3 regions of the Streptomyces sp. NPDC085866 genome follow, and region 2 is predicted to be linked to each of the others. Evidence: riboswitches for the same ligand, from Rfam matches in the RefSeq annotation. Region 2 holds a riboswitch; each other region holds the start of a gene.
The links. Region 2 has a riboswitch for thiamine pyrophosphate ahead of thiC (phosphomethylpyrimidine synthase ThiC). Riboswitches for the same ligand answer to the same signal wherever they lie in the genome.

Region 1 (2,257 bases), on a different contig from region 2:
CGAGCCGCAGTTCGACGCCGAGCGACTCGAAGTCGACGTCGAAGGCGGAGCCCTCGGCCTTGCCGAGCAGTACGGCCTTGGACAGTGGCGGCCGGTCGTACGGCTGGTGGGGCTCGGCGCCGATCAGCGTGACGGTGCCCGTGAAGCCCTGCTCGCGCAGGGCGACCGCGGTCTGCACCCCGGCCATGCCCGCGCCCGCGACGACCACGCGCCGCCCCTGTGACGTGCCCTGTTGCGGTGTCTGCTCACTCACCCGATCACCATAGACAACTGACAATCCGTCAGTCAGCGGGCGTGCTCGGTGAGCTGTTCCACAACGCTGGTCCCGGCGCCCGGCCGGGACTCCCACTCCCAGGTCTCCTCCAGCCGCACCCGCCCGTCCGGCAGCTCCACGACGGTGGACACGCAGTGCCCCGAGGAGGTGGTCCCGTCGTGCTTGAGCTGCACGTACCGGAAGTCCAGCCGGTCGCCCTGCCGAGTGCCGACCAAGTGGCCGCGCACGACGTCGCCGCCCGCGTACTCGGCCCAGATCTCGCCGTCCTTCTCGTGGTACGCGAACCGGGTGCGGGTACCCACCTGACCTGGGGCCTGGTCCGCCACCGGAGCGAGGACGAGACCGTCGAGGGATCTGTAGGGCGGGGCGCAGCCCCTCGTTTGAGGGTGGTGGTGGGAGACGGGCGGGCGGGCCATGGACCGGGGCTCCCTTACGAGTGACGAGCGCTGCGGGCTAGGGTGGCCACCGTACAAGCACTCGCGGGAGCCCGGACGCACCGGGCTGAGAGGGAGGCTGGCGGCCTCCGACCGTACGAACCTGATCCGGGTCATGCCGGCGAAGGGAGGGGCTGGACGCCCATGTCGTCACGTACGTCCGACGTCCTCGTCATCGGGGGCGGAATCATCGGCCTGGTCACGGCCTGGCGGGCCGCGCAGCGCGGGCTCGCCACGGCCGTGGTGGACCCCGAGCCCGGCGGCGGGGCCGCGCGGGTCGCGGCGGGGATGCTGGCCGCGGTCACCGAACTGCACTACGGCGAGGAGACACTGCTCGCCCTGAACCTGGAGTCCGCCCGCCGCTACCCGGACTTCGCGGCCGAGCTGACCCAGCTGACCGGCCACGACCTCGGCTACCGCCGCTGCGGCACGCTCGCCGTCGCGCTCGACGCCGACGACCGCGCCCACCTGCGCGAACTGCACGCGCTCCAGCAGCGTTCGGGCCTGGAGTCGGAGTGGCTGTCCGGGCGGGAGTGCCGGCGGCTGGAGCCGATGCTCGCGCCCGGGGTGCGCGGCGGGCTGCGGGTCGACGGCGACCACCAGATCGACCCGAGGCGGCTGGCCGCGGCCCTGGTGACCGCGTGCGAGCGGGCCGGGGTGGTCTTCCACCGGTCCTGGGCCGAGCGGCTCGACGTCGCACGGGGCCGGGCCACCGGAGTGACCACGGCGGACGGCACGGCGCTGGGCGCGGAGCAGGTCGTCCTCGCGGGCGGCAGCCTGAGCGGGCGTCTCGCGGGCGTCCCGGACGACGTACTGCCCCCCGTGCGGCCGGTGAAGGGACAGGTGCTGCGGCTGACCGTGCCGCGCCGGTACGCACCCTTCCTGAGCCGCACCGTGCGGGCGATGGTGCGCGGCAGCCATGTCTACCTGGTGCCCCGGGAGAACGGCGAGCTGGTCGTCGGCGCCACCAGCGAGGAGCTGGGCTGGGACACGGCCGTCACCGCCGGAGGCGTGTACGAGCTGCTGCGCGACGCCCATGAGCTGGTGCCGGGAATCACCGAACTGCCCCTCACCGAGACCCGGGCGGGGCTGCGCCCCGGCTCCCCGGACAACGCGCCGCTGCTCGGCCCGTCCGGGCTCGACGGGCTGCTGCTGGCCACCGGGCACTACCGCAACGGGGTGCTGCTCACGCCGGTCACCGGGGACGTGCTGGCCGAACTGCTGGTCGGCGGTGAACTGCCCGAGGAGGCCCGTCCGTTCACGCCGAAGCGCTTCGGCACCGTACTCATGGAGCAGCCCGCATGAACGTCTCCGTCACCATCTCCGTGAACGGGGAGCGTCACGAGGTCGCCCCGGGCACCGCGCTGGACGCCCTCGTGAAGACCCTCACCGTGGCGCCGTCCGGGGTGGCCGCCGCCGTCAACGAAACCGTCGTCCCGCGCACACAGTGGGCGACCACGGCCCTCGCCGAGGGCGACCGTGTCGAAGTCCTCACCGCCGTCCAAGGAGGCTGACCCATGGCCGACGATCCCTTCGTCCTCGGCGGTGT
Region 2 (2,257 bases):
GAGGCCAGTGTGCCGAGCACCGCCACTGACGTACGGGCCGACAGCCCATGGCACATGTAGAGCGCGATGAGCATGATCGCGCTGGACCCGACGACGGCCACCAGCAGCGGATTCGAGCCCTGCAGGATCGCGGGCAGGATGAAGAGCGTCAGCACCAGGAAGCTCACGGCCAGCGCGACCAGCGCCATGAGACCGCGCATCCGGCCCACCACCACGACGGCGAGTGCGAAGATCCCCGCGAGCAGTGCCATCGGGAACTTACGGTTCACATCGGTGACGGAGTACTGCAGGTCCTTCGGTGCCGAGGGCTCGTAGGCGACCACGACCTTCTCGCCCTCGTGCAACTGCCGTGACTGGTCCGGCTGCACGATCTCGGTGAACGTACGGCCCTGGTCGTTGCCGGTGTCGACGCGGATCGTCGCCTTCCTGCAGGTGCCTTTCGCCTGTTGCTGCGCCGCGCTGCCCTCGGCGGTGGAGGTGTCGCTGGTCGAGGTGCCCCCCGACGCGTTCACCGACTTGCAGCTCACCTCGACCACCTTGGTGACCGTGGCCTGTTGTGTCTGGCGGTCGAAGCCGACGCCCGTCCGCTCGTGCGGCGGCGCTCCCCCGGGCCAGAGCACCATCAGGCCGACCACGACCGCGGCCGCGAACGGGATCAGGATCGCCGCGATGACCTTGCGCAGATGCTTCGAGACGGGCGCGGCGGGTCCGTGGCTGTGGCTGTGCCCGTGCGAGTGGCCGTGGCCGTGGCCGGTGCCCGGGCCGTGCTGGTGCCCGCGTCCGTGGCCGTCATGCCCGTGCTCGCCGCCCTGTCCGGACCCGCCTCCGCGCGGCGGTTCGGAAGGCGGGTACGGGTGCTGCTCCATGGTGGTCACCGCCAGATCATCGCAAGAACGCCAGGGGCCCCCTGTTCACCGCGCCCGAATTGACGCTAGCGTGGAGGCACCTTTGCACACGCGGGAGCTCGGAGCACCGGGCTGAGAGGGCGCTGACCTCCGTATTCGCGATGTTTCACGTGGAACGTGGTTTCACGGGAAACATCGGCAGACGGAAACCGCTGCGTCGACCGCCGAACCTGTTACCGGGTAATGCCGGCGTAGGGAGTAGGTCTCATGACCAACAAGGACGCACGCACGCCTGCCTCCGTTCCGGACGAGAAGTCCCAGGAGGCCGGGAAGTCCATCGGCTGGCACAAGGCGTACGTCGAGGGCACCCGCCCCGACCTGCGTGTGCCGGTCCGCCAGGTGCACCTCACCAACGGGCAGTCGGTCACGCTGTACGACACATCAGGCCCGTACACCGATCCACTCGTCGACACCGACGTCCGCAGGGGGTTGCCGCCGCTGCGGGAGAACTGGATCATCGCCCGTGGCGACACCGAGGAGTACGCCGGCCGTCCCGTCCGCCCCGAGGACGACGGGATCAAGCACACCTCACCGCGCGGCGGGCTGCGCAACCTGGACGCGGTCTTCCCCGGACGTCCTCGCCAGCCGCGCCGGGGCCGTGACGGCGCGGCGGTCACGCAGCTCGCGTACGCCCGTCGTGGCGAGATCACGCCCGAGATGGAGTTCGTGGCACTCCGCGAGAACGTTGATCCCGAGGTGGTTCGCGAGGAGATCGCGGCGGGCCGCGCGGTGCTGCCGGCCAACGTCAACCACCCGGAGATCGAGCCGATGATCATCGGCAAGCGGTTCCTGGTGAAGGTCAACGCCAACATCGGCAACTCCGCGGTCACGTCCTCCATCGAGGAGGAGGTGGAGAAGATGACCTGGGCGACCCGCTGGGGCGCCGACACGGTCATGGACCTCTCGACCGGCCGCAACATCCACACCACCCGCGAGTGGGTGCTGCGCAACTCCCCCGTCCCCATCGGCACGGTGCCGCTCTACCAGGCGCTGGAGAAGGTCGACGGCAAGGCCGAGGAACTGACCTGGGAGATCTACAAGGACACGGTCATCGAGCAGGCCGAGCAGGGCGTGGACTACATGACCGTCCACGCGGGCGTGCGCCTGCCGTATGTGCCGCTCACCGCCAACCGCAAGACCGGCATCGTCTCGCGCGGCGGCTCGATCATGGCCGCGTGGTGCCTCGCGCACCACAAGGAGTCGTTCCTGTACGAGAACTTCGAGGAGCTCTGCGAGATCCTCGCCGCCTACGACGTCACGTACTCGCTCGGCGACGGCCTTCGCCCGGGCTCGATCGCGGACGCCAACGACGAGGCACAGTTCGCGGAGCTGCGGACGCTCGGGGAACTCAA
Region 3 (2,257 bases), on a different contig from region 2:
TCGGTACGCGCACGACCCCGAGCAGTGGACCGACATCCCGGCCGGTTCGCGGGACAAGCTGCGCGAGGCGCTGTTCCCGGACCTGATGACCGTCGTCCGGCATCTGTCGACCGACCAGGGGACGACCCGCAAGACGCTGTGGCGGCTGTTCGACGGCACGCTCGTGGAGTCGGTGCTGATGCGGTACCCGGACCGGGTGACCATGTGCATCAGCTCGCAGGCCGGATGTGGGATGAACTGCCCCTTCTGCGCCACAGGGCAGGCGGGGCTCGACCGGAATCTGTCGACCGCCGAGATCGTCCACCAGATCGTGGACGGCATGAGGGCCCTGCGGGACGGGGAAGTGCCCGGTGGGCCTGCGCGGCTTTCCAACATCGTCTTCATGGGCATGGGCGAGCCGCTCGCGAACTACAATCGGGTCGTGGGGGCCATCCGTGCGCTCACCGATCCCGCGCCGGACGGACTCGGGCTCTCGCAGCGAGGGATCACGGTCTCGACGGTCGGGCTGGTGCCCGCCATCCACCGGTTCGCCGACGAGGGCTTCAAGTGCCGGCTCGCGATCTCCCTGCACGCCCCCGACGACGAGCTGCGCGACACCCTCGTCCCCGTGAACACGCGGTGGAAGGTGCGCGAGGTGCTGGACGCCGGGTTCGAGTACGTCGAGAAGTCCGGGCGCCGGCTGTCGATCGAGTACGCGCTCATCCGCGACATCAACGACCAGGCCTGGCGCGGTGACCGGCTCGGGCGGCTGCTCAGGGGCAAGCCCGTGCACGTCAACCTGATTCCGCTGAACCCGACGCCGGGGTCCAAGTGGACCGCCTCGCGGCCCGAGGACGAGAAGGCGTTCGTGGAGGCGATCGCCGCCCACGGTGTGCCGGTCACCGTCCGGGATACGCGCGGGCAGGAGATCGACGGGGCGTGTGGTCAGCTCGCGGCCACCGAGCGGTAATCTGGCTGCGTTCGATTAAGTCTCATCACATCTTCATATTCCGACAGGGGAGCGCCACAGCGCTGAGAGTGCGGCAAGCGGGCCGCAGACCCTCTGAACCTCGCCCAGGTCATTCTGGGTAGGAAGTTCGGTCACCACTCATGCTGTTGCGCCCTGCCCGGGTTCGTCCCCGGGCTGGGCCGCGTTCTTCCTGGCCAACCCCCAGGAGGACACTCACGTGCACACCAAGACCCTCGTGGCCGCGGCGGTCGGCCTCGGCCTGCTCACCTTGTCCGCGTGCGGATCGACGGATACCAAGGGCTCGGCGGACTCCAAGACCGTCACCCTCGTCAGCCACGACTCGTGGGCCGTCTCCAAGAACGTGCTCAAGGACTTCGAGAAGCAGTCCGGCTACAAGGTCCGGGTACTGCCCAACGGCGACGCCGGGCAGGCCGTCAACAAGGCGATCCTGACCAAGGACAACCCGCAGGGCGACGTCCTCTTCGGCGTCGACAACACCCTGTTGTCCCGGGCTCTCGACAACGGGCTGTTCCAGTCGTACGAGGCGAAGGGCCTCGACACGGTCGGTGCCGCCTACCAGCTCGACAAGGGCAAGCACCGAATCACGCCCGTCGACTACGGCGACATCTGCGTCAACTACGACAAGGCCTACTTCAGCGAGCACAAGCTGGCCCCGCCGCAGACGTTCGCCGACCTCGCCAAGCCCGCGTACAAGAACCTGCTCGTCACCGAGAACGCGGCCACCTCCTCGCCCGGCCTCGGCTTCCTGCTCGGCAGCGCCGCGCAGTACGGCGACAACGGTTGGCAGGGCTACTGGAAGAAGCTCAAGGCCAATGGCGTCAAGGTCGTCGACGGCTGGGAGCAGGCCTACCGCCAGGAGTTCTCCGGCTCGTCCGAGGGCAAGAAGGCGGGCGGCGACCGGCCGCTCGTGGTGTCGTACGCCTCCTCCCCGCCCGCCGAGGTGATCTACGCCAAGAAGCGGCCCAGCACCGCCCCGACCGGTGTGGCCACCGGCACCTGCTTCCGGCAGATCGAGTTCGCCGGGCTGCTGAGCAACGCGAAGAACACCAAGGGCGGCAAGGCGTTCATCGACTTCCTGCTGTCCAAGGAGTTCCAGCAGGACATGCCGCTGAACATGTTCGTGTACCCGGTGGTGCAGGGCGCCGCCGTGCCCGCCGACTTCACCAAGTACGGGCCGGCCGCCAAGAACCCCGAGACCATGGCTCCCGACAAGATCGCCGCCAACCGCGACCAGTGGGTCAAGTCGTGGACGTCGCTCGTACTGAAGTAGCCGAGGGGCGAACGCGC

Region 1: it holds a riboswitch for thiamine pyrophosphate, as region 2 does, so the genes downstream of both, thiO (glycine oxidase ThiO) here and thiC (phosphomethylpyrimidine synthase ThiC) in region 2, are expected to answer to the same signal.
Region 3: it holds a riboswitch for thiamine pyrophosphate, as region 2 does, so the genes downstream of both, ACIF83_RS34145 (thiamine ABC transporter substrate binding subunit) here and thiC (phosphomethylpyrimidine synthase ThiC) in region 2, are expected to answer to the same signal.

What each region holds. Positions count from the first base shown of each region.
Region 1 covers NZ_JBITSQ010000008.1:46,802-49,058, reverse strand. The annotation lists gene ACIF83_RS21025 (NAD(P)/FAD-dependent oxidoreductase) at 1-253, opposite strand, end outside; gene ACIF83_RS21020 (hypothetical protein) at 286-690, opposite strand; TPP riboswitch at 744-855, shown strand; gene thiO (glycine oxidase ThiO) at 853-2,013, shown strand; gene thiS (sulfur carrier protein ThiS) at 2,010-2,222, shown strand; gene ACIF83_RS21005 (thiazole synthase) at 2,226-2,257, shown strand, end outside.
Region 2 covers NZ_JBITSQ010000011.1:152,424-154,680, forward strand. The annotation lists gene ACIF83_RS27870 (YibE/F family protein) at 1-875, opposite strand, end outside; TPP riboswitch at 947-1,120, shown strand; gene thiC (phosphomethylpyrimidine synthase ThiC) at 1,113-2,257, shown strand, end outside.
Region 3 covers NZ_JBITSQ010000015.1:231,206-233,462, forward strand. The annotation lists gene rlmN (23S rRNA (adenine(2503)-C(2))-methyltransferase RlmN) at 1-949, shown strand, start outside; TPP riboswitch at 985-1,092, shown strand; gene ACIF83_RS34145 (thiamine ABC transporter substrate binding subunit) at 1,167-2,240, shown strand.